4 regions of the Streptomyces sp. LARHCF249 genome follow, and region 3 is predicted to be linked to each of the others. Evidence: riboswitches for the same ligand, from Rfam matches in the RefSeq annotation. Region 3 holds a riboswitch; each other region holds the start of a gene.

Region 1 (5,649 bases), on a different contig from region 3:
AGGTACTCGCGCATCGACTCGGTGTTCATGCCGGGCAGGCCCTCGCCGCACAGGTCGCGGCCGAACTGCAGTTCCGCCTCCACGGCCTCCTTCAGCATGTCGGTGACCTGCTGCTGGAGGGCGTCGTCGAAGAGCTCCGGCTCCTCGTTGCGGACCGTGTCCACAACCTGGAACGCGAAGTTCATGTGGCAGGTTTCGTCGCGGAACACCCAGTTGGTGCCGGTGGCCAGGCCGTGCAGCAGGCCGCGGGAGCGGAACCAGTACACGTACGCGAAGGCGCCGTAGAAGAACAGGCCCTCGATGCACGCGGCGAAGCAGATCAGGTTCAGCAGGAAGCGGCGGCGGTCGGCCTGCGTCTCCAGCCGCTCGATCTTCTCGACGGAGTCCATCCACCGGAAGCAGAACTGCGCCTTCTCGCGGATGGAGGGGATCTCCTCGACCGCGTCGAAGGCGGCCGCCCGGTCGTCCGGGTCGGGCAGGTAGGTGTCGAGCAGCGTCAGATAGAACTGGACGTGCACGGCCTCCTCGAACAGCTGGCGCGACAGGTACAGGCGCGCCTCCGGGGAGTTGATGTGCTTGTACAGCGTCAGCACCAGGTTGTTCGAGACGATCGAGTCGCCCGTCGCGAAGAACGCGACCAGACGGCCGATCATGTGCTGCTCGGCCGGCGTCAGCTTCGCCAGGTCGGCGACGTCCGAGTGGAGGTCGACCTCCTCCACCGTCCAGGTGTTCTTGATCGCGTCCCGGTAGCGCTCGTAGAAGTCCGGGTAGCGCATGGGGCGGAGCGTGAGCTCGAAGCCCGGGTCCAGGAGGTTCTTGGCGGACTGGGTGGTGCTCATTACTGGCAGGCCTCGCAGGACTCGGGGTTCTCAAGGGAGCAGGCCAGTGCGTCGGCGTCGACGGCCTGCGGGAGCGGAGCGGCGGCGGCCGGGACGGCGGAGCCGGACGCGGCGCGGGCGATCTTCGTCGCCGGGCGCGAGCGCAGGTAGTACGTGGTCTTCAGACCCTGCTTCCAGGCGTACGCGTACATCGAGCTGAGCTTGCCGATGGTGGGCGTCTCCAGGAACAGGTTCAGCGACTGCGACTGGTCCAGGAACGGGGTACGGGCCGCCGCCATGTCGATCAGACCGCGCTGCGGGATCTCCCACGCCGTGCGGTACAGCTCGCGCACCTCGGCCGGGATCCAGCCGAAGCCCTGGACGGAGCCGCTGGACTCGCGCAGCGCCTCGCGGGTCTGGGCGTCCCACACGCCGAGCTGCTTCAGCTCGTCCACCAGGTACGCGTTGACCTGGAGGAACTCGCCGCTCAGCGTCTCGCGCTTGAAGAGGTTGGAGACCTGCGGCTCGATGCACTCGTACACGCCGGCGATCGAGGCGATCGTCGCCGTCGGGGCGATGGCCAGCAGCAGCGAATTGCGCATGCCGGTCTTCGCGACGCGGGCGCGCAGCGCGTCCCAGCGCTCCGGCCAGTTCAGCTCCGCGTCGTAGTGGTCCGGGTGCAGGACGCCGCGGGCGGTGCGGGTCTGCTCCCAGGCCGGCAGCGGGCCGCTGCGCTCGGCGAGGTCGCAGGAGGCCTCGTACGCGGCCAGCATGATGCGCTCGGAGAGCTTGGTGGACAGGGCCTTCGCCTCGGGGGAGTCGAAGGGCAGCTTCAGCTTGAAGAAGACGTCCTGGAGGCCCATCGCGCCCAGGCCCACCGGGCGCCAGCGGGCGTTGGAGCGGCCGGCCTGCTCGGTCGGGTAGAAGTTGATGTCCACCACGCGGTCGAGGAAGGTCACGGCGGTGCGGACGGTCTCGTCCAGGCGCTCCCAGTCGATCTCCCCGTCCACCACGAAGGCGCCCATGTTGACCGAGCCGAGGTTGCAGACGGCCGTCTCGCCGTCGTCGGTGACCTCGATGATCTCGGTGCACAGGTTGGAGGAGTGGACGACGGTGCCCGGCTCGGCGGTCTGGTTCGCCGTGCGGTTGGAGGCGTCCTTGAAGGTCATCCAGCCCTGGCCGGTCTGCGCGAGGGTGCGCATCATCCGGCCGTACAGGTCGCGGGCGGGCATGGTCTTGCGGGCGAGGCCCGCAGCCTCGGCCTTGCGGTAGGCGGCGTCGAAGTCATCGCCCCACAGGTCGACGAGCTCGGGCACGTCGGCCGGGGAGAACAGCGACCAGTCGGCGTCGGCGTTCACGCGGCGCATGAACTCGTCCGGCACCCAGTGCGCCAGGTTCAGGTTGTGCGTACGGCGCTGGTCCTCACCGGTGTTGTCGCGGAGCTCCAGGAACTCCTCGATGTCCGCGTGCCAGGTCTCCAGGTAGACGGCGGCGGCGCCCTTGCGGCGGCCGCCCTGGTTCACGGCGGCGACGGAGGCGTCGAGGGTCTTCAGGAACGGCACGATGCCGTTGGAGTGGCCGTTGGTGCCGCGGATCAGCGAACCGCGGGAGCGGATGCGGGAGTACGAGAGACCGATGCCGCCGGCGTGCTTGGAGAGGCGGGCGACCTGGTGGTAGCGGTCGTAGATCGAGTCGAGCTCGTCCAGCGGGGAGTCCAGCAGGTAGCAGGAGGACATCTGCGGGTGCCGGGTGCCGGAGTTGAAGAGCGTGGGGGAGGACGGCAGGTAGTCGAGGCGGCTCATCAGCCGGTACAGCGAGGCCACTTCCTCGACGGCCGGGACGGACTCGTCGGCGGCGAGGCCGCAGGCCACGCGCAGCATGAAGTGCTGCGGGGTCTCGATGACCTGGCGGGTGATCGGGTGGCGCAGCAGGTAGCGGCTGTGCAGGGTGCGCAGGCCGAAGAAGCCGAAGCGGTCGTCGGCGCCCTCGGCGAGGGTGTGCTCCACCAGCGCGTCCAGGCGGGCCGTGTGGGCCCGTACGAACTCGGCCGTGCGGTCGGCGATGAGCCCCTCGCGGTGCCCGACCTCGACGGACGCGGAGAAGGAGGTGGCGCCCTGGCCGGCGGCCTCGTCGCGGACGGCCAGCGTCAGCAGCCGGGCGGCGAGCTTCGAGTACGCGGGGTCCTCGGAGATCAGGCCGGCGGCGGCCTCGGTGGCCAGCCCGCGCAGTTCGGCCTCGTCGGCGGCGGAGCTGCGGCCGCGCAGTGCGGCGGCGGCGACGCGGCCGGGGTCGGTGTCGGGGAGGTCCGCCGTCAGTTCGGTGAGGGTACGCAGCAGCGTGGCCCCCGGGCCCTCGGTGTTGTCGCCAGAAACGGACTCGGCGCGCGGTGCGGAAGGCGCGATGGTCACGGCGGGAGCTCTCCCTCGCTCGGCCCGGTCGACGGCGGGCGGGCACGGGGAGGCGCATGCGGGCGTGACGGGAACGCGTCGACCGCATGGCGTCCACCGGCCCAACCGCGAGGCCCGGACGTATCGGCACCCGGTTCGGTCGAGCCGGATGCGCTGTCGGCAGGTCCTCGGACTTTTCATACCGTTGCGGGACAGTTCCGGATTCACACCGGATTCCCCTGCGGCGACAGCAGGCTTGAGCATACATGTGGGGGGCCGCGGATGAGCGACCCCCCACATGTTGTGTCGGTGCGTCTACAGCTCCAGACGGTACGTGAGCAAGGTCAGCCCGGGAACGGGCGCCCAGTCCCGCTCCGGCGTCCGGATGAACCCGAGCCGCTCGTAGATCCGCTGGGCCCCCGTCATGCCGCGCTGGGTGGACAGCACCAGGTGCGTGACCCCCTTCAGCTCCCGTGCGCGGGCCATGCAGGCGCGCACCAGGGCCTCGCCGGCGCCGCGTCCGCGGGCCTCGCGGGAGACGGCCAGCATCCGGAACTCGGCCTCGCCGGGCCCGGCGATGTCGCACAGCGGACTCCCGGGCGGGGCGAAGGTCACCCCGCCGAGGACGGTCCCCTGCTCGACGGCCACGAGCACCTCCCCGTCGGCGGCCCGCCCGGCGACATCGCGCAGGACCTTCGCGTAGAACGCCTCACCGGAGCCGAGGAGGCCGTCGCCCACGTAGGCCTGCGCGGTGATCTCCCCCAGCTGCTCGTACTCGGCGGGCCGGGCCGCCCTGATCACTATGTCCATGGGGTCGAGTGTGCCGGACGGGTGTCGGTGCCCGGCGCTATCGTCGGAGACAGCACCGTCGATGAAGGTGAGCGAGGCATGACCGTGATGACCGAACGTCCGCACATGCTGACTGAGGACTTCGAAGCCGTCGCACGGATAGCGGCGCGCGAGAGGGAGGGAACGCGGCTCGAATTCATCGACGGGGTAATCAGGAGCAAGGCCATGCCGGATGGCGACCACCAGATGATCATCCAGTGGCTCACCCGGATCTGCATGCAGCACCGGCCGGAGCTCTGGTTGCACGGAGCGCAGGGGATCACCGCCCAGGAATACCGGGAAGGACGGGCTATCCCGGACGCGGTGCTGGCGCCGTCCCATGCGTTCGTAGGGCAGGGCGACTGGGTGGATCCCGCTCCGATTCTCATGGTCGTCGAGGTGACCTCGTGGGACTCCGACACCCACCGTAGGGACCATGTCGAGAAGCCCAGGGCCTACGCCGAGACAGGCATTCCCGTCTACCTGCTGATCGACCGGGCCAAGTGTGAGGTCTCCGTCTACAGCCAGCCCAACGGCCGTCGGTACGAGAGCATCCACATCGTGCCGTACGGAACGGACATCGCGCTCCCCGAGCCCGTCGGCATCACCCTCCAGACCGAGCCCCTCAAGGACTGGGTGCGCTGAACGACCCGAAGGCCCCGCCGCAGAACGCGGCGGGGCCTTCGGTGTGCGAGGGGCTCAGCAGCAGCCGAAGCCCTCGCGGGGATCCGCCTCGCGGGCGTCCGTGCGGGCGCGTTCGAAGGCGCGGCGGGTCATGACCTGCGCGTCCGGGTCGTGGCCGCGGGCGTGGGCGACGTACCGGTCGTAGGCCGCCTCGCCGGAGAACTCGCGGACGTAGTACCGGACCTTGGCCAGCCGCTCCCGCAGGGAGGTCATGCCACCGGCTCCTTGACCTGCCCGCCGCCCGAGTCCAGGCCCGCCGCGGCGAGCTCGGCCTTCTCCTCGGCGGTCGGGATCAGCCCCGCGGGAGCGATGATCTTCGACTCGGTCCACGGGACCTCGGCCAGCTTCGCCGACTCCGGGTTGCTGATCGCCTTGAAGCAGGTGCGGCCCGCGTCGGCCAGCACGATGATGATCAGCAGCGCGAAGAGGGCGCACAGGACCCCGTCCACCGTGGCGTTGGTGACGACGGTCTGCATCTCCTCCATGTTCTTGGCGGGCGGCAGCACCTTGTCCGCGTCGATGCCGGCCTGGTACTTGTCGCGCTGGGCGAAGAAGCCGACCCGGACGTCCTCGGAGAAGATCTTCTGGTAGCTCGCGGTGAGCGTCACCGTGGCGTCCCAGGCCAGCGGAACCGCCGTCACCCAGGCCCACTTGAGCCGCCCCGACTTCACCAGCAGCGTCGTGCAGACCGCCAGGGCGACGGCGGCCAGCAGCTGGTTCGCGATGCCGAACAGCGGGAACAGCTGGTTGATGCCGCCCAGCGGGTCCTTCACGCCGACCCACAGGAAGTAGCCCCAGCCGCCGACCACGATGGCGCTGGCGAGCCACACGCCCGGCTTCCAGCTGACGTCCTTGAAGGACTTGTGGACGTTGCCCAGGGTGTCCTGGAGCATGAACCGGCCGACCCGGGTCCCCGCGTCCACCGTGGTGAG
Region 2 (5,649 bases), on a different contig from region 3:
CAGCTGACGTTCGGGGCCCGGCGCGCGTGCGCGCCGGGCCCCTGCCGTCATGTGCGCAGGGCCTTGAGACAGCCCTTCGCGAAGTCCTCCACGGACGCGTCGAACGCCTTGAGGCTCTCGGGGGTGGGCAGCGAGCGCGCCTCGGCCGTGACGGTGATGTCGATCATCAGGTTGCTGTCCCGGAGGCGCAGCTCGCGCACCTGGCGCCGGTCGTCCGACCTGTTGAAGCCGAACCGGTAGGCCTCCTTGCCGACGCCCTTCACCTCGGCGAGGTCGGTGCCGGGATTCTCCGTGCGCGTGTTCTCCCGGGCCCTGGCGAAGACGTCCTTCGCGAAGTCGACGCCCTCGGTGTAGGCGAGGTCCAGCTCGACCCTGACGTTCCCGTACTTCGCCGGGCCGGTCTCGACGAGCGGCTGGACGCACTGGACGCCCGGGGCGCCCCCGCCGGTCCGTTTGACCCGGTCCGCGGCCTCCTCCCGCGCGCCCAGCGGGTCGGCGAGCTCGCCGTACGGGAGCACGTTGCAGATCTCGTCCGTGGCCTTCCACGGGTAGCCGCCCCTGCCCTCCTGTGAGACCTCGCGGTCCGCGTCGCCGCCGCAGGCGGCGGCTGCCAGGACGAGGGCCGCGGCGACCGCCGCGCGGCGGGGAAAACGGGGACGACGCATCCGGTTCTCTCCTGTCGAGCGGGGCCGGTTCTCCACTCAACCACCCTGCCATCAAAGGCCGTTGCGCACCGGCGAAAAAGCCGGACAGGAAGTGGAACTGCGAGGTCCACGGCGGCGTCCTAGGCTGTGTCACAAGTCCCCGTCTCTCGAGAATCGAGGGGACGTCATGATCCACGCACGTCTCCGGCAGTTCGTGGCCCTGGCATCCGGCGCTCTGCTCGCCGCCTGCCTCTCGTTCGCCGCGCCTGCCTCGGCCGCCACCACCGCCACCGCCGCCACCGCCCAGACCCAGACCCCGCTCGTCGTCAACGCCCGCTGGGGCGGGCACGCCACGTACGACCGGATCGTCATCGACACGCAGGGGTACGTCCCCACGGTCACCGTCACTCCCGTCCCGCAGCTGATCTACGACGGGTCCGGCAAACCCGTGCCGCTGGCCGGGAAGTACTTCCTGGAGATCCGCCTCAACCCCGCCGCCGCGCACACCGACGCGGGGGAGAGCACCTACCAGGGACCCAGGCTCCAGAAGATCTACCTCAGCAAGCTCAAGGGTCTCGCCCTGACCGGTGACTTCGAGGGGTACGTGACCTTCGGCGCCGCCTTCGACACCCTGCCGTACTACCGCGCCTACGCCCTGCACTCACCGGAGCGGTTCGTCGTGGACATCGCGCACTGAACCCTGCCCGTCCGACAGGCCCGGGCCCTTGCCCGGCCCGGGCCGCTACCGGTGTTCGGGGTTCGGGAAGTCGAAGCGGCAGCCGGCGTCCCACAGCGAGCGCTGGTTCCCGTGGGCCGGGATGCCGCCCGAGCGCTTCAGCAGGGCGGCCAGGTGCATCAGGTTCCACGACATGAAGGCGGTGTTGCGGTTGGTGAAGTCGTTCTCGGGGCCGCCCGAGCCCGGGTCGAGGTAGGAGGGCCCCGGCCCGGCCTCGCCGATCCAGCCGGCGTCGGCCTGCGGCGGGATCGCGTACCCGAGGTGCTGGAGGCTGTAGAGGATGTTCATGGAGCAGTGTTTGACGCCGTCCTCGTTGCCGGTGATCAGCGCGCCGCCGACGCGCCCGTAGTAGGCGTACTGCCCGCTCTCGTTCAGGAGCGAGGAGCAGGCGTAGAGCCGCTCGATGACCTGCTTCATCACGGAGCTGTTGTCGCCGAGCCAGATCGGGCCGCAGAGGACGAGGATGTCGGCGTCCATGATCTGGCTGTAGAGGACCGGCCACTGGTCGCTCTCCCAGCCGTGCTCGGTCATGTCCGGCCAGACGCCGGTCGCGATGTCGTGGTCGACGGCGCGGACCAGCGAGGTCCGGGCGCCCGCCGCGGCCATGACCGCACGGCTCTTCTCGATCAGCCCGTCGGTGTTGCTCGTCTCGGGCGAGCGCTTGAGCGTGCAGTTCACGTAGACGGCGGTCAGGTCTGAGTAGTCGTAGTCGGCAGCCACGGTCCCAGCCTGTGCGGGGCCGCCCGGGGCCGCCACCGGGCCGCGCCCGTACGGGGCCCGTCCCGGCCGCATGAGCGGGACGACGCGGCGGGACGGGCCCCGTCCGGCCGTCGCCGGAGCCGCGAACTCACCCGCGGGCGGGTGCCGTTGGCGCGGATGGCGCCGGCGTGGCCGCGGCCGCTGACCGGCACATGGGATCCGGCCGTCTCGTGGCCCGTTCGAGGCGGGTTGTTACCGGTCCGTGCGTCCGACTAGGGTCAGCGGGCCTTGGTGTTCGGGAAACCGGTGGGAAACCGGTGCGGCCCTCGCCACTGTGATCGGGAAGTCCGGCTCCACACCCCTTGCGGGAAGCCACTGGGCCCGCGCGGGACACCGCACGGCCCCGGGAAGGCGGAGCCCGGGCATCAGCACCCGTGAGCCAGGAGACCGGCCGGGGCGCGTTGTCCATCCACGAGGTGCTGGAGAGGTCTCCCCACTCATGCATATAGCCGAGGGGTTCCTACCCCCGTTGCACGCGGCCGCCTGGGCCGCCGCGTCCGCCCCCTTCGTCGTCCACGGCGTCCGGGCCCTCACCCGCGAGGTGAAGGCCAATCCCGAGAGCACGCTCCTGCTCGGCGCCTCGGGCGCGTTCACGTTCGTCCTGTCCGCCCTGAAGATCCCTTCGGTGACGGGAAGTTGCTCCCACCCCACCGGAACCGGCCTCGGGGCCATCCTCTTCAGGCCGCCGATCATGGCGGTGCTCGGCACGATCACCCTGCTCTTCCAGGCGCTGCTGCTGGCACACGGCGGGCTCACCACCCTCGGCGCCAACGTCTTCTCGATGGCGGTCGCCGGGCCCTGGGCGGGCTACGCCGTATACCGGCTGCTGCGGAAGTTCGACCTGCCGCTGATGGCGGCGGTGTTCTTCGGCGCGTTCTTCGCCGACCTGGTCACCTACTGCGTGACCTCCGTCCAGCTGGCGCTGGCCTTCCCCGACGCGGCGACCGGGTTCACCGGCGCGCTGGTGAAGTTCGCGGAGATCTTCGCGCTCACCCAGATCCCGCTCGCGGTGAGCGAGGGACTGCTGACCGTGCTCGTGATGCGCCTGCTGATGCAGTCCAGCAAGTCGGACCTGGTCCGGCTGGGCGTTGCCAAGCTCACCGGATCCGAGAAGCAGCGGAAGGCGACGGCCTGATGACCAGGAACGCGAAGATCAACTCCCTGCTGGTGCTCCTGGTGGCGGCGCTGGCCGTCCTCCCGCTCGCGCTGGGGCTGGGGGACGACAAGGAGGAGCCGTTCACCGGCGCCGACGGACAGGCCGAGGCGGCCATCACCGAGCTCCAGCCGGACTACGAGCCGTGGTTCACGCCGCTGTACGAACCGCCCTCCGCCGAGATCGAGTCGGCGCTGTTCTCCCTGCAGGCGGCGCTGGGCGCGGGCGTGCTCGCGTACTACTTCGGCGTCCGCAGGGGCCGCCGCCAGGGCGCGGCCGCCGCGGAGGCCAGGGCAGCCGCCGAGGCTCCCGCCACGGAGTCGTAGCCGGTGCTGCCGATCGACGCGGCGGCGCACAGCAGCCGCTGGCGCCACCGCCATCCGCTGGAGAAGGCACTGCTGGGAATCGGGCTGACGGTCACCGCGGTGTGCCTGCCGCCCTGGCCCGGCGGGCCGCTCGTCGGCGCGGCCACCCTGTGCGTGCTCCTCGGGCCCGCCGGGGTCGCCGGGCGGCAGCTGTGGCGGGCCTTCCGGATCCCGCTCGGCTTCTGCTTCACCGGGGCGCTGCCGCTGCTGGTCGCCGTGGGCGGGCCGGCCGGGTTCGTCTCGCTGGCCCCGGACGGCCCCCGGCAGGCCGCCGAGCTGCTGCTGCGCACCTCGGCGGCCTCGCTCGGCGTGCTGCTGTTCGCCTTCACCACCCCGGTCTCGGACGTACTGCCGCGGCTGGTGCGGGCGGGGGTCCCGGCCCCGGTGGTGGACGTCGCCCTGGTCATGTACCGGATCGGGTTCCTGCTGCTCGACTCCCTCACCCGGATCCGCCAGGCCCAGGCGGCCCGGCTCGGCACCACCGGCCGGGCCGCGGCGTGGCGTTCGGCGGCCGGGCTCGCCGCGACCTCGTTCGTACGGGCCTTCGACCGCGCGGCGCGGCTCCAGTCGGGCCTCGCCGGGCGGGGCTACGACGGCGCGCTGCGGGTGCTGGTCCCCGAGTCCCCGCTGTCCTGGCGGTTCCTGACCTGGTCCGGCGCACTGCTGACCGGGCTGGCCGCCGTCACTCTCGTGCTGAAGGAGCTGTACCTGTGAGGCCGTTGGTGGAACTGGTGGGCGCGGGCTACGCGTACGAGGACGGGCCCGCCGTGCTCTCCGGGTTGGACTTCGGGATCCCCGAGGGCCGGGCGCTGGTCCTGCTCGGCCGCAACGGCAGCGGCAAGACCACGCTGATGCGGCTGCTGAGCGGCGGCCTGAAGCCGGGCACGGGCGCGCTGCACCTCGACGGCACGGTGGTGACGTACGGCCGGGCCGGCCTGACCCGGCTGCGGACGGCGGTCCAGCTCGTCGTGCAGGACCCGGACGACCAGCTGTTCGCGGCCTCGGTGGAACAGGACGTCTCCTTCGGGCCGATGAACCTGGGCCTGGGGGTCGCGGAGGTCCGCGAGCGGGTCGATTCCGCCCTCGCCGCGCTGGACATCACGGCGCTGCGGGACCGGCCGACCCACCTCCTCTCGTACGGGCAGCGCAAGCGCGCGGCGATCGCGGGGGCGGTGGCGATGGCTCCGCGGGTGCTGATCCTGGACGAGCCGACGGCCGGTCTGGACCCGGACGGCCAGGAGCGGTTGCTGGAGGTCCTGGCCGGGCTGCGCGCCTCGGGGACCACGGTGGTGATGGCCACCCACGACGTGGACCTGGCCGTACGGTGGGCCGACGACGCCGCGGTCCTGACCCCGTCGGGCATCCGCGTGGGCCCGGCCCAGGCCCTCCTCTCGGATCCGGCCCTGCTGGCCGATGCGGGCCTGCGCCAGGCCTGGTCCCCGGCGGTGACGGCCCTGCTGCGCGCCCACGGCCTGCTCGCCGCCGGTCTCCCGGGCCCGCGCACCCCGGAGGCGCTGTCCGACTGGCGGTAGCCGCCCCGGCGGCGGGCCTCCCTAGGATGGCGTCATGTCGCTCCCCCACGCCATCCTCACCGCCCTGCTCGAGAAGCCCTCGTCCGGGCTGGAGCTGACCCGGCGGTTCGACAAGTCGATCGGGTACTTCTGGTCGGCGACGCACCAGCAGATCTACCGGGAGCTCGGCAGGCTGGAGGAGTCCGGGCTGATCCGCGCGCTGCCGAGCGAGGTGCCCGTGCGGGGGCAGAAGAAGGAGTACGAGGTCCTGGCGGCGGGCAGCGCGGAACTGGCGCGGTGGGTCGGCGAGAGCCAGGACCCCAAGCCGATGCGCGATCCCCTGCTGCTGCGCATCCGCGCGGCGGGCGTCGTCGGGCCGCAGGGGCTGGGTCCCGAGCTGCGGCGCCATCTGGGGCTGCACCGGCGGCAGCTGGCGCAGTACGAGGCGATCGAGGAGAAGGACTTCCCGCCGGAGCGCGAC
Region 3 (5,649 bases):
CCAGCACCAGCCCGGAGATCCGGCCGGCCAGCGCCGAGCGCTCGGCGGCGCGCAGGGCCATGGCGGCGCCGGTGGACCAGCCGTGCAGGATGACGCGGCGGGCGCCGTAGCGCAGGGCGTAGCGGATGGCGGCGTCCAGGTCGCGCCACTCCGACTCGCCGAGGTGGCCGAGGCCGTCCGGGGAGGCGGGGGCGCCGAGGTCGCCGCGGTAGGCCAGGTCCAGGACGGGCAGCCGGTGCCGGTGCAGGAAGGGCATGACCACCATCGGGTGCTCCCGGCTGGTGCCGAGCCCGTGCACGGTGATGACCCAGGTGTCGCGGGCCGCGGGCACGAACCAGGCGGGCAGGGCGCCGAGCTCCCCGGGGACGTCCACGTCGGCGTGGTCGAGCCCGAGGGCGGTACGCGGGTTCCCGAGGTGGACCTGGGGGGTCAGGGTGACCCGGATGCCGGGGTCGAGGCTGCCGTGGGTGACGGCGAGCAGGCGGCGTACGACGGCGTCGGGGTCGTGCTCGGCGTCGGGGAGCACGGGCCCGACCACGGCGTGCACCCCGGGGGCGTCGAGTCCGTACGTACCGGGGCGCAGGGAGCCGAGCGAGCGGGTGAGCACGACCCGGCCGGCGGCGGTGGAGTGGACGCTCAGGCGAGGGCTGCCGGGCAGCGGGCGCCCGGGCTCGGGCCGCAGGGCCGCGTCGGCGGCGTACCGGCCGGCCGCGACCGCGGCCACGCCGGCGCCCAGGAGGGTCGTGGTGACGGCCGCTGCCGTCGCTGTCGCGGTACGCACCGCTCCAGTGTCGGGGCGCGGGCTTCGGCGGGCCACCGGAGGGAATCGTTCCGGCGGGCGCCGAAACCGAGGTGATCTAGCTCTCTTTCGCTGTCGCGGACGAGTGGGCCGACAGGCCGGAGGTCTCCCGCGGAGGGGTGCGTTCACCCCGCTTTGACGTGCATTTATCGAGATACCTACGCCAGAATCGGGACGAATGGCCCGATCACTCCCCTCACGGAGACACCATTAGGCCCGCGGTAGTTCACCTTCCGTTCATCCAGGTTGCCTACGGTCGCCGAGCCACTGACGTCAAACAGAAGCCTGGGTAAATGGAGCACATAACGCTTCTCCTCGGGATCGTGATCATCACCGCTCTCGTGTTCGACTTCACGAACGGTTTCCACGACACAGCCAACGCGATGGCTACCACCATCTCGACCGGCGCCCTCAAGCCCAAGACGGCGGTGGCCATGTCCGCCGTGCTCAACCTCGTCGGAGCTTTCCTGTCCGTGGAGGTCGCCAAGACGATCTCCAAGGGCCTGGTCAACGAGGAAGGCATCCAGCCAGAGGTGATCTTCGCCGCCCTGGTCGGCGCGATCCTCTGGAACCTCCTCACCTGGCTGGTCGGCCTCCCCTCCAGCTCTTCGCACGCCCTGATGGGCGGCCTGATCGGTGCCGCGGTCGCCTCGGCCGGCCTCGGCGCGGTCAACGGCGACACGCTCGTCACCAAGGTGCTGATCCCGGCGATCGCGGCCCCGCTCGTCGCCGGTTTGGCGGCGATGCTGGCCACGAAGGTCACGTACAAGTTCGGCAACAAGGTCGGCGAGAAGACCTCGGCCAAGGGCTACCGCGCCGGTCAGATCGCCTCGGCCGGACTCGTCTCCCTCGCGCACGGCACCAACGACGCGCAGAAGACGATGGGCATCATCACCCTGGCGCTCATCGCGGGCGGCGCGATCGCGCCCGACGCGAACCCGCCGGTGTGGGTCATCCTCTCCGCCGGTCTCGCGATCGCGCTCGGCACCTACCTGGGCGGCTGGCGCATCATCCGCACCATGGGCAAGGGCCTGACCGACCTGCAGCCGCAGCAGGGCTTCGCCGCCCAGACCTCGGCCGCCACGGTCATCCTGGCCTCCTCGAACCTCGGCTTCTCGCTCTCCACCACCCACTCGTGCTCCGGCGCGGTCATGGGTGCGGGCCTGGGCCGCAAGGGCGGTGTGGTCCGCTGGTCCACCGCGACCCGCATGTTCATCGCCTGGGGCCTGACCCTGCCGGCCGCCGCCCTCGTCTCGGCGGGCGCCGAGCTGGTCATGCGCACCGGTGACGTCGGCATCGCCGCCGTCACGGTCTTCCTGGTCGGCTCCTGCCTCGCCATCTGGTTCATCTCGCGCCGCCAGGTCATCGACCACACCAACGTCAACGACGTGCCGGCGGCCGGCACCGAGGAGCCGGGTGTCGTCACCACGGCGATCGCGGCCGTCACCGTCCCGCCGACCGTCGCCGCGGCCGGTACGACCGCCGCCGTGACCGACGAGGACCTCAAGGCCACCATCCCGGCCTCGACCGCGACGCCTGCGGCTCCGGCCGCGGCGGTCTGACCCCGAGAACGACAGAGGAATCAGCGGTATGAAGATCGACTGGGAAGCACTCGGCTCCGTGTTCGGAGTCAGCCTCTCCGCCACCGTCGCCCTCGTGGCCCTGTTCACCCTCGGCCTGGTGGGCCTGTCCAAGCACGAGGCCGCCACCGAGCAGGGCGGCGCGGCCACCCTGGCCCGCAGCGGCGCGTACGCCTGCTTCGCGCTCTGCGCGGCGGCCGTGGCGTACGGGATCTACCTGATCGTCGTCTGAGACGTCACGCGTGAAGGCTCCCCCCGGGTTTCTCCCGGGGGGAGCTTTCGCGTACCCCGCCGCCTCCCGGCCGCCGCACCGCCGCAGGTCAACGGCGAGTTGACGGGCATTCGCGGTGCGTGGTGGACTGCCCGAGCCAACACGGCGGCATGGAGAGGAAGTCCGGTGCGAATCCGGCGCGGTCCCGCCACTGTCACCGGGGCACTCGGCCGAGTGCGACCCGGGAGCCAGGAACTCTCGCCACCGGACACGTCGAACCAGGGCGCGGACCCTGAGTGAGGACATACCTGCCACCATGCGTGCCGATCGCGTCTTCGCGTACGGCGTCACGGCGGGCCTGATCGGCGACCGGATCCTGGGGGATCCGCGCCGAGGGCACCCCGTGGCCGCCTTCGGACGAGCCGCCGCCGCAGTCGAACGCGCCCTGTGGCGCGACGACCGCGCCCGCGGCCTCCTGCACACCCTGGTCTGCGCCGGGGGCGCGGCCGCCGCCGGCGCGCTGGGCGCCCGCGCCGTGCGCTCCCGGCCCGCGGCCGCCCGTATCGCCCTGACCGCCGCCGCCACCTGGGCCGTCGTCGGCGGCACTTCGCTGGGCCGCGAGGCCCGCGCCATCGGCGGCGCGCTGGCCGCCGGGGACGCCGAGGTGGCCCGGGAGCGGCTGCCGCACCTGTGCGGGCGCGACCCGCACGCCCTGGACGAGCAGCAGATGGCCCGCGCCGTCGTGGAGTCGGTCGCGGAGAACACCTCCGACGCGGTGGTCGGTGCCCTGGTGTGGGGCGCCGTCGCCGGGGTCCCCGGACTGCTGGCCTTCCGCGCCGTGAACACCCTGGACGCGATGGTCGGCCACAAGTCCCCCCGCTACCTTCGCTACGGCTGGGCCTCGGCCCGGCTCGACGACCTGGCTGGCTGGCCGGGCGCCCGGCTGACCGCGCTGGCCGCCGTACTGGCCGGTCCCGACCGGCGGGGAGCCGTACGGGCCTGGCGTGCGGACGCCGCCGAGCACCCGAGCCCGAACGCCGGCCCCGTGGAGGCATCCTTCGCGGGGGCGCTCGGCGTACGGCTGGGCGGCACCCTGGCGTACGGGGGGCGGGTCGAGCACCGGGCGGTGCTGAACGGCGAGGCGGGGCGGCCGGTGGAGGTCGCGGACATCGAGCGGGCGGTACGGCTGTCGCGGCAGGTGACCTGGCTGGCGCTCGGGGCCTGTGTGGCGGCCCGGACGCTGGTCTCGCGTACATCACGGAGGGGGCGCGCATGAGCGGCGCGAAGCGCGGCGGCGGACTGCTGGTCGCGGGAACCACATCGGACGCGGGCAAGAGCGTGGTCACGGCGGGCATCTGCCGCTGGCTGGCCCGCCAGGGCGTGAAGGTGGCGCCCTTCAAGGCGCAGAACATGTCGCTGAACTCCTTCGTGACCCTGGAGGGCGCCGAGATCGGCCGCGCCCAGGCCATGCAGGCCCAGGCGGCCGGCGTGGAGCCGACCGCGCTGATGAACCCGGTCCTGCTCAAGCCGGGCAGCGACCGCAGCAGCCAGGTGGTGCTGCTGGGCAGGCCGGTGGGCGAGATGAGCGCCCGCGGCTACCACGGGGGCAGGCAGGAGCAGTTGCTCGGCATCGTCACGGACTGCCTGGAGCAGCTGCGGGGCACGTATGACGCCGTGATCTGCGAAGGGGCGGGGAGTCCGGCCGAGATCAACCTGCGCCGGACCGACATCGTGAACATGGGCATCGCGCGGGCCGCGCGGTTCCCGGTGGTCGTGGTCGGGGACATCGACCGGGGCGGGGTCTTCGCCTCCTTCTTCGGTACGACGGCTCTGCTGTCGGCGCAGGACCAGTCGCTGATCGCCGGATACCTGGTCAACAAGTTCCGCGGTGACGTCACGCTGCTGGAGCCGGGCATGGAGATGCTGCGCGGCCTGACCGGGCGGGCCACGTACGGGGTCCTGCCGTTCCAGCACGGGCTGGGCATCGACGAGGAGGACGGGCTCCGGGTCTCCCTGCGGGGAGCGGTACGGGAGTCCGTGGTGGCGCCGCCCGTGGGCGAGGACGTGCTGCGGGTCGCGGTGTGCGCGGTGCCGCTGATGTCGAACTTCACGGACGTCGACGCGCTCGCGGCGGAGCCGGGGGTGGTCGTGCGGTTCGTGGACCGGGCCGAGGAACTGGCCGACGCGGACCTCGTCGTCGTGCCGGGGACGCGCGGGACGGTCAGGGCGCTGGAGTGGCTGCGGGAGCGCGGGCTCGCGGACGCGCTGCTGCGGCGGGCCGCCGAGGGGCGGCCGGTGCTGGGCATCTGCGGCGGGTTCCAGGTCCTCGGCGAGCACATCGAGGACGAGGTCGAATCGCGGGCCGGGTCGGTGGACGGGCTCGGGCTGCTGCCGGTGCGCGTCCGCTTCGACCGGGAGAAGACCCTGGCGCGGCCGGCGGGTTCGGCGCTGGGCGAGGAGGTCTCCGGCTACGAGATCCACCACGGGGTGGCCGAAGTCCTGGGCGGGTCCCCCTTCCTGGACGGCTGCCGGGTCGGGTCGGTGTGGGGGACGCACTGGCACGGGTCGCTGGAGTCGGACGGCTTCCGCCGGGCGTTCCTCCGCGAGGTGGCCTCGGCTGCGGGCCGCCGCTTCGTCCCGGCCCCGGACACCTCGTTCGCCGCCCTGCGGGAGGAGCAGCTGGACCTGCTGGGCGACCTGATCGAGGAGCACGCCGACACCGCTGCGCTGCTGAGCCTGATCGAGGGCGGTGCCCCTGCCGGCCTCCCCTTCCTCCCCCCGGGCGCGCCGTGAGGGGCCGGGCCCTGCGGGGCTCTCCCCCACCCCGCCCCTTCCCGCAGTACCGATGTGCGGCTTCGCCGCGGGCGGGCGCTGCCCGGACCCGCGCCTCAAACGCCGGCGCGGCTGAGATGGCGCTGCGCGCCGTCCAGCCGCGCCGGGCAGGCGGCATCAGCCACATCCAGCCCCGCCGGCGTTTGGGGCGCGGGGTCCGGGGCGGAGCCCCGGGAACGGTCCGCAGCTTCGAAGGAGTGAGCAACGCATGAGCACGCCCTATCCGT
Region 4 (5,649 bases), on a different contig from region 3:
CCGCAGGCCCCGGTCCACGGCCGTCAACAGCTCGCCGTCGGCGGTGTCCGCGTCCAGCGACCAGAACATCGCGCCGCCGAGGCCGTGTTCGCGGATGTAGCCGGTCTTGGTCCGCAGCACCTGCGGGTCGTCGTACGTCCACAGGGTGGTGCCGTCGAAGAGCCAGGCGTGCCCGCCGCGCCGGTCCCGGTGGATCTGGTAGGTCCCGGAGCCGGCCAGCTTCTTCAGCGCCTTGTAGTCCTCGTACCCCGCCGACCAGGTGGCCGGCGCCGGTCCGGTGGCCGGCTGCCCCATGCCGTCCCCGCCGCCGCTGACGCCCGTCCATCCCTGCCCGTAGAACGGCATGCCCATCACCAGCTTGTGCGCGGGCGCGCCGCGCCGCCGCCAGGCGTCGACCGTGCCGTCCACGCTGAAGTCGCCCCGGGCGTAGAGCGCGGACTGCTGGGCCGTCGTGGGCTCGCCGGAGACGTGGAAGTCGTAGCCCTGGAGGGTCACGAAGTCGAGGTCGCGCATGATCCGGCGGACGTCGAAGCCCGCGTCGATCTTGGCGGGCGCGGTCGGGACGAAGGCCGTCAGCTCGTACGGCGACGGCCGGTTCCGGCTGCGCTCGTACGCGTCGAGCTGTGTGCGGAACTCCTTGACCAGCTCGGCGAAGTTGCGCTTGTCCTCGGGCCGGAACTTCGTGTCCGTGTCACCGGCGGAGCCGGGCCACTCCCAGTCGAGGTCGATCCCGTCGAACACCCCGGCGGCCGCGCCCGCGCCCCCGCGGGCGCCGTCCTGCGGCAGGTTGCCCTTGATGTAGAGGTCGATGCACGACTCGACGAGCGCCTTGCGGGAGGCCGGGGTCAGCGCGGCGTCCGAGAAGTGCGTGGACCAGCTCCAACCCCCCAGGGAGATCAGCACCTTGAGGCCCGGGTGCTTGGCCTTGAGCTCGCGGAGCTGGTTGAAGTTGCCGGCGAGCGGCTGCTCCCAGGTGTCGGCGACCCCGTCCACGGAGTTCTCGGCGTCGAGCGGGCGGACGTAGTCGGCCCAGGCGTCGGCCTCGCCGGGCACGTTCCCGGTGAAGCACTTGCCCTCGGCGCTGACGTTGCCGAAGGCGTAGTTGATGTGGGTGAGCTTGCCGGCGGAGCCGTTCTTCTCCAGGTCCTGGACCTGGAAGTCCCGTCCGTAGACGCCCCATTGGGTGAAGTAGCCGACCTTCTTGTACGAGCGGTGGTGACCGCCCGCCGCCTCGTCCCGCGCCGCGCCGGCGGCGGGTGCGAAGGCGGTCAGCAGGGAGAGGGAGCAGGCGGCGACGGCCAGCCTGCCGAGCATGCTGCGGCGCATGGGCTTCCTTTGCGGATGCGGGAGCGGGGCGTGAGCGCGTGCGCGGTGCATGCCGGAAACTATTGGTCTGGACCAGAGCGGTCAAGGGGGCGGCGGAAACCCGCCTGCCACGGGTGGTGTTACGGGGTGCACGAGGTGGCACGGGTGGCACGGGTGTTACGGGGGTTACGGAAGGCTCCACTGGCCGACGTCGTCGGCCAGGCCGCCGTTCAGGGCGAACTGGACGGCCGCCGGGGCGGCGTCCTCCGGAAGCCTGAAGGTGACGAAGCCCTCGGCCGATCCGCCGGGGCTGAGGGTGACGGTGTCCGGGAAGGAGGCCCCGGCCGTCGTCGGGCTGTTGAGCCCGGCGAACCGCTTCCCGGCCGTGTCCAGCACGTGCGCGGACGGTGCGGGGGAGTCCTTGTACACGGCGGTACCGGTGTTCTCCAGGCGGAACCGGACGGCCAGCAGCCGGGTCGACGCGTCGGCAGCCGGGCCCTCCGGATCGGCCGGGCTCGCCGGGTCCACCACCTGGACCAGGGTGACGTCGAGCCGCTGGCCGGGCTCGTTCCCCGCCAGGGAGACCGTCTCCCCCGACCCGCCGGGGGCCGCGCCCAGCAGCGCCAGGCCGAGGAGCGCGAGCACGAGCACGAGCGCCAGCGCGGCCGGCGCGCCGCGCAGGGAGCGCCGGGGCGCGGGGGCACCCGCTGATCCACCGATCACCCTGTCCACGATCCTCCCCGGCCCGGGGGTCCCGCCACCCAGGAAGATCCACTCTGGCAGACTGGGCCGCGTTACCAAGGCGGTGCAGGACAGGAAACCGGTGCGATTCCGGTGCGGTCCCGCCACTGTGACCGGCCCTCCCCGCGGGGAAGGCCGGGAGTCAGACACTGACGCACCGCCTCTGCTCGCTCCTTCACGTCGACCAGGGGACGCGGATCCCCCGGAGAGGCTCTGCCATGTCGCGTCACCGCGCCCGCGCCGTCCTGCGCGCGCTCACCCCCCTCGCGTTCCTGATACCCCTGGCCGCCTGCGCCGGCTCCCCCGCCGAACGGCAGGCCAAGGCCGCGGGATCGTCCGCCGAGGCGCCCGGGTTCCCGTACACCGTCACCAACTGCGGCGTGAGCAGCACCTACCAGGCACCGCCGCAGCGCGCCGTGACCATGAACCAGCACGCCACCGAGGTGCTGCTCGCCCTCGGCCTGGAGGACCGGATCGCCGGTTCCGCCTACCTCGACGACGCCGTGCTGCCCGCCTACCGGCCCGCATACGACAGGATCAAGGTGCTGGCCAAGGGGTACCCCTCCAAGGAGATCCTGCTCGGCGCCAACCCCGACTTCGTCTACGGGGGCTACTCCAGCGCCTTCGACAAGGGGCAGGGCCGCGACCGTGAGGGGCTGGCCAAGACCGGCATCAACTCCCGGCTCAACGTCGAGAACTGCGCCGGAGGCCCGGTCGGCCTCGACCAGCTCAAGACCGAGATCACCGAAGTGGCGCGGACCTTCGGCGTGCCCGAGCGCGGCACGAAGCTCATCGAGGACGAGCAGCGCCGCATCGACACCGTGACCGCCCGGGTGAAGGAAAAGCCCCGGCCGTCCGTCTTCGTCTACGACTCCGGCGAGGCCTCCGCCTACACCGCCGGGGGCGACGGCATCGGCAACGAGATCGTCTCGCTCTCCGGCGGGACGAACGTCTTCGCCGACCTCAAGGACACCTTCGGCGACGTGTCGTGGGAGAAGGTCATCGAGCGCAAGCCCGAGGTCGTCCTCATCTACGACTACGGCAGCACCACCGTCGAAGCCAAGAAGCAGCGCCTGTTGAACGACCCGGCCCTCGCCCAGGTTCCCGCGATCAAGAACCAGCGGTTCGTCGTCCTTCCGCTCTCCTCGGCCGTCCTCGGCGTGCGCGTCGCCGACGCCGTCGAGTCACTGGGCCGCCAGCTGCACCCCGACGCCGCGTGAGCCGGCGCCGGACCCCGGCCGTCCTCGTCCTCCTCGCAGCCCTGCTGGCGGCGTCCGCCGTCGCCGGGCTGGCCCTGGGGCCGGTACGGATCGCGCCCGGCCAGGTCATCGACATCGTGCTCGGCGGCCTGACGGGCGAGAGGCGCACCGGGGCGTTCGCCTCCATCGTGTGGGACGTCCGGATGCCGAGGGTGCTCCTCGGGGCCGTCGTCGGCGCCGGGCTCGCCGTGGCGGGCACCGTGCTCCAGGCCCTCGTGCGCAACCAGCTCGCCGACCCCTTCCTGCTCGGAGCCTCGTCCGGGGCCTCGGCGGGGGCCGTCCTCGTCATCGTCTTCGGCGCGGGCACCGGTGTCGCGGGGGCGGCGGGCACGGCCGGTTTCCTGGGCCGGCTCGGCGTGCCGTCCGCCGCGTTCGCCGGGTCGCTGGGCGCGCTCGCCGCCGTCTACGCCATGGCCCGGCGCGGGGGAGCCATGACCACCGGCCGGCTGATCCTCGCCGGGGTCGCCGTCCAGTACATCCTGTCCGCCCTCACCAGCCTCGTCCTGGTGCTCGCCGCGCACCCCGACCAGGTCCGCTCCGTCCTCTTCTGGACGCTCGGCGGGCTCGGCGGGGCCCGCTGGGAGGAACTGGCCCTGCCCGCCGTCGCCCTGCTCGCGGGCACCGGCCTGCTCGTCGCCCTAGCCCGGCCGCTCGACCTGCTGCTCGCGGGCGAGGAGGGCGCGCACACCCTCGGCCTGGACACCGGGCGCTTCCGGGCCGCCGCGTTCGTCCTCACCTCCCTCGTCATCGGCGTACTCGTGGCCTACAGCGGGGCGATCGGGTTCGTCGGGCTGATGATTCCGCACGCCGCCCGGATGGTCGTCGGCGCCGGGCACCGGGCGCTGCTGCCGGTGGCCGCGCTGGGCGGCGCGGTGTTCCTGACACTGGCCGACCTGGTCGCCCGTACGGCCGCGGCGCCCGAGGAGATCCCGGTCGGCGTGGTCACCGCCCTCGTCGGCGGGCCGTTCTTCCTGTGGATGCTGCGGCGCTCCACCCGCACCGAGGGGATGACCGGATGACCGGGAACGCGGCGCAGGCGCAGGCGCAGGCGCAGACGCGGACGCGGACGCATTCGACGGCGCTGGAACTCGCCGTCCAGGGCGTGCGTTACGAGACCGAGGGGCACACGCTGCTGCACGGTGTCGAGCTCACCGCCCGTCCCGGCGAGACGGTCGGCGTGGTCGGCCCCAACGGCAGCGGCAAGACCACCCTGCTGCGCTGCGTCTACGGCACCCTGCGGCCCACCGCCGGCCGGGTCCTGCTGGACGGCGCCGACGCGGGCGCGCTCACGGTCAAGGACCGGGCGCGGCGCGTGGCGGTCGTCCCCCAGGACGCGAGCGGCACCTTCGGGCTGACCGTCCGCGAGGTCGTCGCCATGGGGCGCAGCCCGCACAAGCGCTTCTGGGAGCAGGACGGCCCGGATGACGTCCGGCGGGTGGCCGAGGCCCTTCAGACCGTCGGTGCGGGCGCCTTCGCCGCGCGCCGCTTCGACGAGCTCTCCGGCGGCGAACGCCAGCGCGCGCTGGTGGCCCGCGCCCTCGTCCAGGATCCCGGCCTGCTCGCCCTCGACGAGCCGACGAACCACCTGGACATCCGCTACCAGCTGGAGATCCTCGGCCTGGTCCGCGCCCTGCCCGCCACCGGCCTGCTGGTCCTGCACGACCTCAACCTCGCCGCCGCCTTCTGCGACCGGCTGTACGTGCTGGACGGCGGCCGGGTGGTGGCCGAGGGCCCGCCCGCCGCGGTACTGACCGAGGAGCTGCTGGCCGAGGTGTACGGGGTGCGCACCCGCATCGGAATCCACCCGGACACGGGCGCGCCGAACGTCGTCTACCTCCACTCGGATGGGGAACACGCGGGGAAGCAGTGACGAGTGGGCCGGGCCGCGGTACGGGGAGGCCGTCAGCAGGCGGCTGTGGGACACCCGCCTGGCTCAGCGACCTCTCGGTGCCCTAAAGGGCACGCTGTGGATCACCGGCCGGGGCGGCGGCACGCAGCGCCGCTTCGACCCGGCGGTTGCTGGTCATGGATGCCGTGATGGCCGTCATCGCCAGGAGGAGTACGGCGGCGGCGTAGAGCGGGGTGCGGATGTCGTACGCGGTGGCCAGCCAGCCGCCGAGGAAGGCCCCGATGGGGGCGGCGCACATGGCCAGCATCCGGGAGGTGGAGGCGACCCGGCCCATGAGGTGGGCCGGGACGATCGCCTGCCGGAGGGAGGGCCCGAGCACCATCGTGGCGCCCATGGCCGCTCCGCAGACGGCGAGAGCGAGCCCGGCCACGTACGGGTTCGGGGCAGCGGCAAGGCCCAGGATGGCAAGCCCTTCGACAGCGGCAGTGCAGGTCA

What was found. A riboswitch is a leader RNA that binds a small molecule or an ion and turns the genes downstream of it on or off. The one in region 3 is predicted to bind cobalamin.
Region 1: linked by a shared signal. The riboswitch ahead of ACIPUC_RS21965 (ribonucleoside-diphosphate reductase subunit alpha) and the one ahead of ACIPUC_RS31205 (cobalamin biosynthesis protein) in region 3 are both predicted to bind cobalamin.
Region 2: linked by a shared signal. The riboswitch ahead of ACIPUC_RS23045 (energy-coupling factor ABC transporter permease) and the one ahead of ACIPUC_RS31205 (cobalamin biosynthesis protein) in region 3 are both predicted to bind cobalamin.
Region 4: linked by a shared signal. The riboswitch ahead of ACIPUC_RS03655 (ABC transporter substrate-binding protein) and the one ahead of ACIPUC_RS31205 (cobalamin biosynthesis protein) in region 3 are both predicted to bind cobalamin.

The regions. Positions count from the first base shown of each region.
Region 1 is NZ_JBIXJQ010000007.1:217,753-223,401, forward strand. Features, by position in the region: gene ACIPUC_RS21960 (ribonucleotide-diphosphate reductase subunit beta) at 1-839, opposite strand, end outside; gene ACIPUC_RS21965 (ribonucleoside-diphosphate reductase subunit alpha) at 839-3,226, opposite strand; adenosylcobalamin-variant (AdoCbl-variant) riboswitch at 3,380-3,456, opposite strand; gene ACIPUC_RS21970 (GNAT family N-acetyltransferase) at 3,521-4,015, opposite strand; gene ACIPUC_RS21975 (Uma2 family endonuclease) at 4,094-4,678, shown strand; gene ACIPUC_RS21980 (CstA-like transporter-associated (seleno)protein) at 4,733-4,930, opposite strand; gene ACIPUC_RS21985 (carbon starvation CstA family protein) at 4,927-5,649, opposite strand, start outside.
Region 2 is NZ_JBIXJQ010000007.1:448,717-454,365, reverse strand. Features, by position in the region: gene ACIPUC_RS23060 (hypothetical protein) at 48-665, opposite strand; gene ACIPUC_RS23055 (AMIN-like domain-containing (lipo)protein) at 835-1,341, shown strand; gene ACIPUC_RS23050 (flavodoxin family protein) at 1,387-2,172, opposite strand; cobalamin riboswitch at 2,352-2,549, shown strand; gene ACIPUC_RS23045 (energy-coupling factor ABC transporter permease) at 2,579-3,274, shown strand; gene ACIPUC_RS23040 (energy-coupling factor ABC transporter substrate-binding protein) at 3,274-3,618, shown strand; gene cbiQ (cobalt ECF transporter T component CbiQ) at 3,622-4,371, shown strand; gene ACIPUC_RS23030 (ATP-binding cassette domain-containing protein) at 4,368-5,189, shown strand; gene ACIPUC_RS23025 (PadR family transcriptional regulator) at 5,224-5,649, shown strand, end outside.
Region 3 is NZ_JBIXJQ010000013.1:157,354-163,002, reverse strand. Features, by position in the region: gene ACIPUC_RS31220 (alpha/beta hydrolase family protein) at 1-781, opposite strand, end outside; gene ACIPUC_RS31215 (anion permease) at 1,093-2,361, shown strand; gene ACIPUC_RS31210 (hypothetical protein) at 2,390-2,611, shown strand; cobalamin riboswitch at 2,719-2,869, shown strand; gene ACIPUC_RS31205 (cobalamin biosynthesis protein) at 2,907-3,866, shown strand; partial or broken gene ACIPUC_RS31200 (cobyric acid synthase) at 3,863-5,623, shown strand; gene ACIPUC_RS31195 (putative cobaltochelatase) at 5,631-5,649, shown strand, end outside.
Region 4 is NZ_JBIXJQ010000001.1:751,019-756,667, reverse strand. Features, by position in the region: gene ACIPUC_RS03665 (glycoside hydrolase family 18 protein) at 1-1,326, opposite strand, end outside; gene ACIPUC_RS03660 (DUF4352 domain-containing protein) at 1,492-2,028, opposite strand; cobalamin riboswitch at 2,079-2,218, shown strand; gene ACIPUC_RS03655 (ABC transporter substrate-binding protein) at 2,265-3,266, shown strand; gene ACIPUC_RS03650 (FecCD family ABC transporter permease) at 3,263-4,324, shown strand; gene ACIPUC_RS03645 (ABC transporter ATP-binding protein) at 4,321-5,175, shown strand; gene ACIPUC_RS03640 (MFS transporter) at 5,258-5,649, opposite strand, start outside.